One region of the Streptomyces sp. NPDC032472 genome, then DNA from elsewhere that is predicted to be linked to it. Evidence: riboswitches for the same ligand, from Rfam matches in the RefSeq annotation. Region 1 holds a riboswitch; each other region holds the start of a gene.

The links. Region 1 has a riboswitch for cyclic di-AMP ahead of AB0F11_RS09630 (M23 family metallopeptidase). Riboswitches for the same ligand answer to the same signal wherever they lie in the genome.
Positions count from the first base shown of each region.
Region 2: it holds a riboswitch for cyclic di-AMP, as region 1 does, so the genes downstream of both, AB0F11_RS21970 (LysM peptidoglycan-binding domain-containing M23 family metallopeptidase) here and AB0F11_RS09630 (M23 family metallopeptidase) in region 1, are expected to answer to the same signal.
Region 3: it holds a riboswitch for cyclic di-AMP, as region 1 does, so the genes downstream of both, AB0F11_RS25435 (transglycosylase family protein) here and AB0F11_RS09630 (M23 family metallopeptidase) in region 1, are expected to answer to the same signal.

Region 1 covers NZ_JBEZVK010000011.1:121,213-123,405, reverse strand. Annotated here, with positions in the region: gene AB0F11_RS09630 (M23 family metallopeptidase) at 148-945, opposite strand; cyclic di-AMP (ydaO/yuaA leader) riboswitch at 959-1,114, opposite strand; gene AB0F11_RS09625 (pitrilysin family protein) at 1,354-2,193, opposite strand, start outside.
Region 2 covers NZ_JBEZVK010000031.1:82,919-85,111, forward strand. Annotated here, with positions in the region: gene AB0F11_RS21965 (SGNH/GDSL hydrolase family protein) at 1-103, opposite strand, end outside; gene AB0F11_RS21970 (LysM peptidoglycan-binding domain-containing M23 family metallopeptidase) at 287-1,249, opposite strand; cyclic di-AMP (ydaO/yuaA leader) riboswitch at 1,254-1,458, opposite strand; gene AB0F11_RS21975 (tyrosine-protein phosphatase) at 1,810-2,193, shown strand, end outside.
Region 3 covers NZ_JBEZVK010000041.1:17,088-19,280, forward strand. Annotated here, with positions in the region: gene AB0F11_RS25435 (transglycosylase family protein) at 104-817, opposite strand; cyclic di-AMP (ydaO/yuaA leader) riboswitch at 820-987, opposite strand; gene AB0F11_RS25440 (transglycosylase family protein) at 1,264-2,193, opposite strand, start outside.

The DNA of each region.
Region 1 (2,193 bases):
TCGTACCGAGACTCTATTGCAATACGCCGAATTTTCCGAGCGCCCGCAGAAATCGGCGGCCTTTGCGGCCACAACGCGAGGACCCCGGCTCGGTGAGCCGGGGTCCTGTGCGAAGCGGTGCGGCGGCGCCGCTCGACGGCGCGTCGGTCAGAGGTCGACGCCGTGGCTGCGCAGGTACGAGACGGGGTCGATGTCCGAGCCGTACGTGGCGCCGGTGCGGGCCTCGAAGTGCAGGTGCGGGCCGCTGGAGTTGCCGGTGGAGCCCGACAGGCCGATCTGCTGGCCCGGGGTGACCGTCTCGCCGACGGAGACGCTCAGCGAGGACATGTGGCCGTACTGGGTGTACGTGCCGTCGTTGTGGCGGATGACGACGTTGTTGCCGTACGCACCGCCCCAGCCGGCCTCGACCACGGTGCCGGAGCCGACCGCGTGGACCGAGGTGCCGGAGGCCGCGTGGAAGTCGATGCCGGTGTGGCTGCCGGAGGACCACATGCCGCCGCCGGCGTGGTACTGGGTGCTGATGTAGGTGTCGTCGAGCGGCGAGACGAAGGTGTTGAGGCGCTTGCGCTCCTCCTCGCGGGCGGCGCGCTCGGCGGCCTCGCGCTCGGCCTTCGCCTTCTCCTCGGCCTTCTGCTTGGCCTCGGCGGCGCGGGCAGCGGCGTCGGCCTCGGCCTTGGCCTTGAGGGCGGCGGCCTCCGCGGCGTTGCGCTGGGCCTCGGCCTGGGCCTCGATCTGGCCCTGGAGGTCCTCGGCGGTGACGACCGCGTTCAGACCGGTGTCCTCCATGGAGGGGCCCTTGTGGTCCGTCGCGGCGAACGCCGGGGCGGCGAGGGTGCCCACGACGCCGGTCGTGGCGAGGGCGGCGACGCCGGCGTAACCGGCGGTCTTGCGGCTCAGACGGCTGGAACCACGGTGCTTGCCGGCGGCACGACTGCCAAAAGCCATGGAGGGGCTGATCCTTTCCTTCCTTCTCGCCTACCGGGTTAGCTGACGGGTTCGGAGCAGGAAGGTCTCCTACGGGCCCCTCTGGCGAGGCGGCCCGATTCACCCCAGGGACATGTGGGTCCCCGGCTCCCCAGGCTCACGCCTGACGGGGACTCGGCGATCGCTGCCCGGTGCCGCGGGTGCGGCGCGTACAAACTGACGGACAGCACGCCCGACGCTAGGCGGATCATCAGTCAATCGCCAAACAGACGCGCGCTTTTGTTGCGTACGCCACACCCCATACGGGCAACCTTGGCGCCAATTGGACATAAAGGACCCCGATGGCCAAGCCATCGGGGCCCTTCGTCCGTCGGCGGTTCGCCGGTGCGCCGACAGCACGTCGGCGCCTCATCCGCCGTGCGGCGACGGTCAGTTGGTGACGACGGTCACCTCTCCGATCCCGAGCGCGCGCACCGGCTCCTCGATCTGCGAGGCGTCACCCACGAGCACGGTGACCAGGCGGTCCACCGGGAAGGCCTTGACGACCGCCGTGGTCGCCTCCACCGTGCCGGTGGCGGCCAACTGCGCGTACAGCCGGGCCTGGTAGTCGTCCGGCAGCTCCTGCTCGACCTGGTCGGCGAGCGTGCCCGCCACGGCGGCGGCCGTCTCGAACTTCAGCGGGGCCACCCCGACCAGGTTCTGCACCGCCACGTCCCGTTCGGCGTCCGTCAGACCGCCCTCGGCGAGGGTGCGCAGCACCTTCCACAGGTCGTCCAGGGCCGGACCGGTGTTCGGGGTGTCCACCGAGCCGCTGATGGCGAGCATCGAGGCCCCGCGGCCGTCGGCGGTGGAGCGCAGCACCTGGCCGAACGCGCGCACGCCGTAGGTGTAGCCCTTCTCCTCGCGCAGCACCTTGTCCAGGCGCGAGGTGAGGGTGCCGCCCAGGCAGTACGTGCCGAGCACCTGGGCCGCCCAGACGCTGTCGTGCCGGTCCGGCCCGATCCGGCCGATGAGCAGCTGCGTCTGGACCGCGCCGGGCCGGTCCACGATGACTACCCGGCCGGTGTCGTCGGCAGTCACCGGCGGCACCGGGCGCGCCTCGGCGGTATCGCCGGTCCAGGCGCCCAGGGTGTCCGCCAGGACGGCGTCCAGGTCGATGCCGGTCAGGTCGCCGACGACCACGGCGGTGGCCGTGGCGGGGCGCACGTGGGCCTCGTAGAAGGCGCGGACAGCCGCGGAGTCGATCCGGGCGACGGTCTCCTCGGTGCC
Region 2 (2,193 bases), on a different contig from region 1:
GTCCCGGGTCCCCCACACCCTCCGTGAAGCTGTCCCCGATCGCCGCGTACGAGCCGATGGTCCTGTTCGTCTTCTTCGTCGTCTCTGTCGTCGTCGCTGCCACGGGACCATATCCTTCACCGCGGCGCGTGACCTACGCCACCGTAGGAAGGGGTTGACGGACCGTGATCTTTACCACCGGGCAGGTGCGGAATAACAGCGCGTGAGGCCGGGGCCCCCCTCGGGTCCCGGCCTCACGCGGGTCTTCACGCCTCCGCGGCGACGGCAGCGGCGGCGACGGCGGCCGTCAGATGCTGACGCCCTTCGAGCGGAGGTAGGCCAGCGGGTCGATGTCCGAGCCGTACGAGGGGCCCGTGCGGACCTCGAAGTGCAGGTGCGGGCCGGTGGAGTTGCCCGTGGAGCCGGAGAGGCCGATCTGCTGGCCGGCGGCGACGGTCTGGCCGACCGAGACGGACAGCTGGGACAGGTGGCCGTACTGGGAGTACTTGCCGTCCGCGTGCCGGATCACGACCTGGTTGCCGTACGCGCCGCCCCAGCCGGCGGAGACGACGGTGCCCGCGCCGACCGCCTTGACGGTGGTGCCGGAGCTCGCGATGAAGTCGACACCGGTGTGGTAACCGCTGGACCACATGGCGCCGGGGGTCTTGTACTGGGTGGAGATGCCGCCACCGACGGGGGCGACGAAGGCGGCGGCCGGGGCGGCCTCCGGGGCCTTCGCCGCGGGAGCGGGAGCGGGGGCGGCCGCGACGGCCGGGGCGCCCTGGTCGGCGGCGGCCGCCGGGGACTTCTTCTTCGGCGCGGCCTGCGGCGCGGCAGCGGGCTTCCCGGCCGGGGCCTCGGAGGGCTTCGCGGCCGCAGCGGCGTCGCCCTGCGCACCCAGGGTCAGCTTCAGGCCGGGGTGGATCAGCGACGGGTCGGTGCCGACGGCCTCGCGGTTGTCGGCGTACAGCCGCTCCCAGCCGCCCGGCAGGTGGCGGTCGGCGGCGATGGTGGAGAGGCAGTCGCCCGGCACGACCGTGTACACGGCCGGCGCTGCCTGGGGCGCGGCCTGCACGGCAGCGGTCGGCTGGGCCTGGAGCGACACCGGGACCTGCGGGGCGACCGCGGGGGCCGCGGCCGGGGCGGCCGCGTGGGCGCCGGCGGCGCCGATCAGCGGAAGCGCGAGGGCGGCGCCACCGGTGCCGGCGAAGGCGAAGCCGCGGGCTATCGAGCGGGACTTGGGACGGCGGTGCTTGCCCTGAGCCGGCATGGCGCATTCCTCTCCGTCGCCTGCGAGGTGAGCTGTCGGGTTCGGACTGGAGATGTCCGGCCGAACACGCACCGAGCGGAACGTGTACGGCTTCACCCCGAGCTGCTCCTCAAGGAAAAGATCCAAAAAGAGCAGCGGCCTACCTGGTTCCCCCGCTCCTGCCGCACATGTTCGGTCGGGTGCGGTTTTCCGGACGGCGGCAGGATTAGGCGGTCCATCCGGATCGATGGCGAAGGTAATCGAGTACGGCATCACGGAACAAGCCATGAATTCCTGACGGATTCACAGAAGCGGGATTTCGAGGCAATTACCGGTCACCCTCCGTCCATTCCGCGCCGCCAACGGCCTTTCCTGCCGGGCCATTCGGGATTGACGATCAGGCACTCACGGTCACCGTATGATCTGGCTCACGCCGGTTGCGCCCGATCTGGCCACCGACAACGGCAAGTTGGCCCCAAGCAGTGCAATTCGGACACCACGCCAAACCTCGACAGACCGCGACAGACCTCGACAGAACCAGACGCACGCCGATACACCACGACAACGCCGGAGGAGTTCCCGTGACCCAGCAGATACCCCCGCCCCCGTCGGCGGACCGGATACCGGAGCCCGAACTGTCCGGAGTGCGCAACTTCCGCGACGTGGGCGGACTGCCGACCACGGACGGGCGGAGGGTCAGGCCGGGACGGCTGTTCCGAAGCGGACATCTCGCACATGCCACCGAAACCGATGCAGAATTCCTCGCATCGCTCGGCCTCCACACCGTCTTCGACTTCCGCAACCGCGCCGACCAGGCCCTGGAGGGCCCCGACGTCGAGCTGCCGGGCGTGCGCAACGTGAACATCCCCCTGTCCGACCCGGCCGACGGCAAGGAGTTCTGGACGATGGTCCGCGACGGCGACGTCGAGCAGCTCCGCGGGATCCTCGGCGACGGGAAGGCCGCC
Region 3 (2,193 bases), on a different contig from region 1:
CTGCGCGGGCCGGACGCACCGCCGCCCGGCGCGTGGGGGGATACGCGCCGGGCGGTGGGGGGTGTGCGTGCTGTCACGGCACGCGCGAGAGTTGCCGGGGAATTCAGCTGAGCTTCAGCATCTGGCCCGGGTAGATCAGGTCGGCGTCCGAGACGATGTCCTTGTTCAGCTCGAACAGCTTCTGCCAGCCGCCCTTGACGCCGTTGGCCTCGGCGATGGAGCCCAGGGTGTCGCCGGACTTGACCTCGTAGGAGCCGTTGCCGGTCTTGATGACCGAGGAGTCGCCGCGCTCGGAGCGGGTCACCGGCGCCTCGGCGCGCGGCGTCTCCTTCTTCGGCTGCGTCTTCGGCGTCTCGGCCTTCTTGGTCTCGGTCTTCTTCGTCTCGGTCTTCGGCGTCTGCTTCGGGGTGTCGCTCGAGCCGCCGCCGGAGTACGAGGAGTTCGACAGGCCCTTGCCGCAGACCGGCCAGGCGCCCTTGCCCTGGCCCTTGAGGACCTTCTCCGCGATGGCTATCTGCTGCGACTTGGAGGCCTGGTTGGCCTGCGCGGCGTAGGTCTTGCCGCCGTAGGCGGCCCAGGTGGAGGCGGAGAACTGCAGGCCGCCGTAGTAGCCGTTGCCCGTGTTGATGGACCAGTTGCCGCCGGACTCGCACTGCGCGACGCGGTCCCACTCGGAGGCGGTGGCGGCGGACGCGGAGCCCGCGGTCATCAGCGGGGCCGCGACGGCGACACCGGCGACGCCGGCGAGCGTGACGATACGGGTGGTCCGCTCGATGGCCGTGGCGCGGCGGTGCTTGCCCTTGCCGGAAAGCAGCATGGAGTTCTCCTCACCGACGCCTGCGAGGTGAGCTGTCGGGTTCGGGCGGATGAGTTGCCCGGCCGCGCACGTGGCGCGTCTTCACCCCTAGCCGTTCGTGACCGTCTTCCAACGGTCCTTCCCGGCGCCTTCGTTGGTTCCCCCGCTCCTGCCTTCGGCGCTTGACGCGACGTGTGTTCCCCCGGCCGCCGGCAGGACTCGGCGATGCGGTCGAAGGGGCCCGCGGTGGCGGGCGATTCAGAAGGTAGACAGGTCCCCCGCCGATGTTCAACCGAGGAACTTCGGCGGGGGAGGGCCCCTACTTGCGCTCTCCGCAAGGGTGTTTGCGCAGGTGAGCGGGTGGTTTGCCCAAGGTTACGGACAGGACACGCCAGTTGACCGGAAGAGACACATGTCTCATTTGAACGAACCGGACATTCAACTCTTTCCGGGTGCCCGAAGTGCCGTTATTTCTGGCTTAGATCCAGGTTCTGGCCCGGCTTGATCAGGTTGGCGTCGCCGCCGATGACCTGCTCGTTGGCCTGGTACAGGGCGCTCCAGCCGCCCTTGACCCCCTTGGCGTCCGCGATGGTGGCGAGGCTGTCGCCCTCCTTCACGGTGTACGAGGGGGCCGCGCCCTCCGCGGCGGGGGCGCCACGGTGCTTGCCGGTGGCGGTGGTGTCCGGTATGGCGGCCGGGTCGGCGGAGGCGCCCGGGGTGGGCGCGGCCGACGGGGCGGAGGGGGTGGCACCCGGGGCCGTGGGTGCGCCCGGGTTCACCGGGGCGGTGGGGTCCGCCGGGTTCACCGGGGCCGTGGGCGCCGTACCGGGCGCGGTGGGCGCCGTCGGGGCCGTCGGGGCGCCCGGGTCGGTGCTCGGGGTGCCCGGCAGCGGCGTCGGGGACGGCAGGTCCGGGTCGGGCATGACGGGCAGGTCGCTGACGGGGGCCTGCGGCGCGGGCGGGAGGGTGAAGGTGGGTCCGGGCGTCGGGGCGCCGAAGTCGGTGGCCCGCTCCCCGTTGCGGCCGGCCGGGACCTTGTCGTCCGGGCGGCTCGGGGTGGCGCCGACGGCGCGGTGCTTGCCGGTGGCGCCCGGGTCCACGTCCGCCGCGGGGGCGTCCTTGGTCAGCCCGGCCGAGGCCGCGCAGTTCTGCCATGCCTCGGGGCCCTGGGCGCCGAGCATGCGGTCGGCGACGGCGATCTGCTGGGACCGGCTGGCGAGGTCGGGGCGCTCGGCGAACTCCAGGCCTCCCGCGTTCTGCCACTGCTCCTGGGTGAAGGCCAGCCCGCCGTACGCACCGCTGCCGGTGTTGGCGCTCCAGGTGCCTCCGCTCTCGCACTCGGCGACCTTGTCCCACGTCGAGGCGTCGGCCGCGCTCGCGCCGGTGGCGGCGAGCAG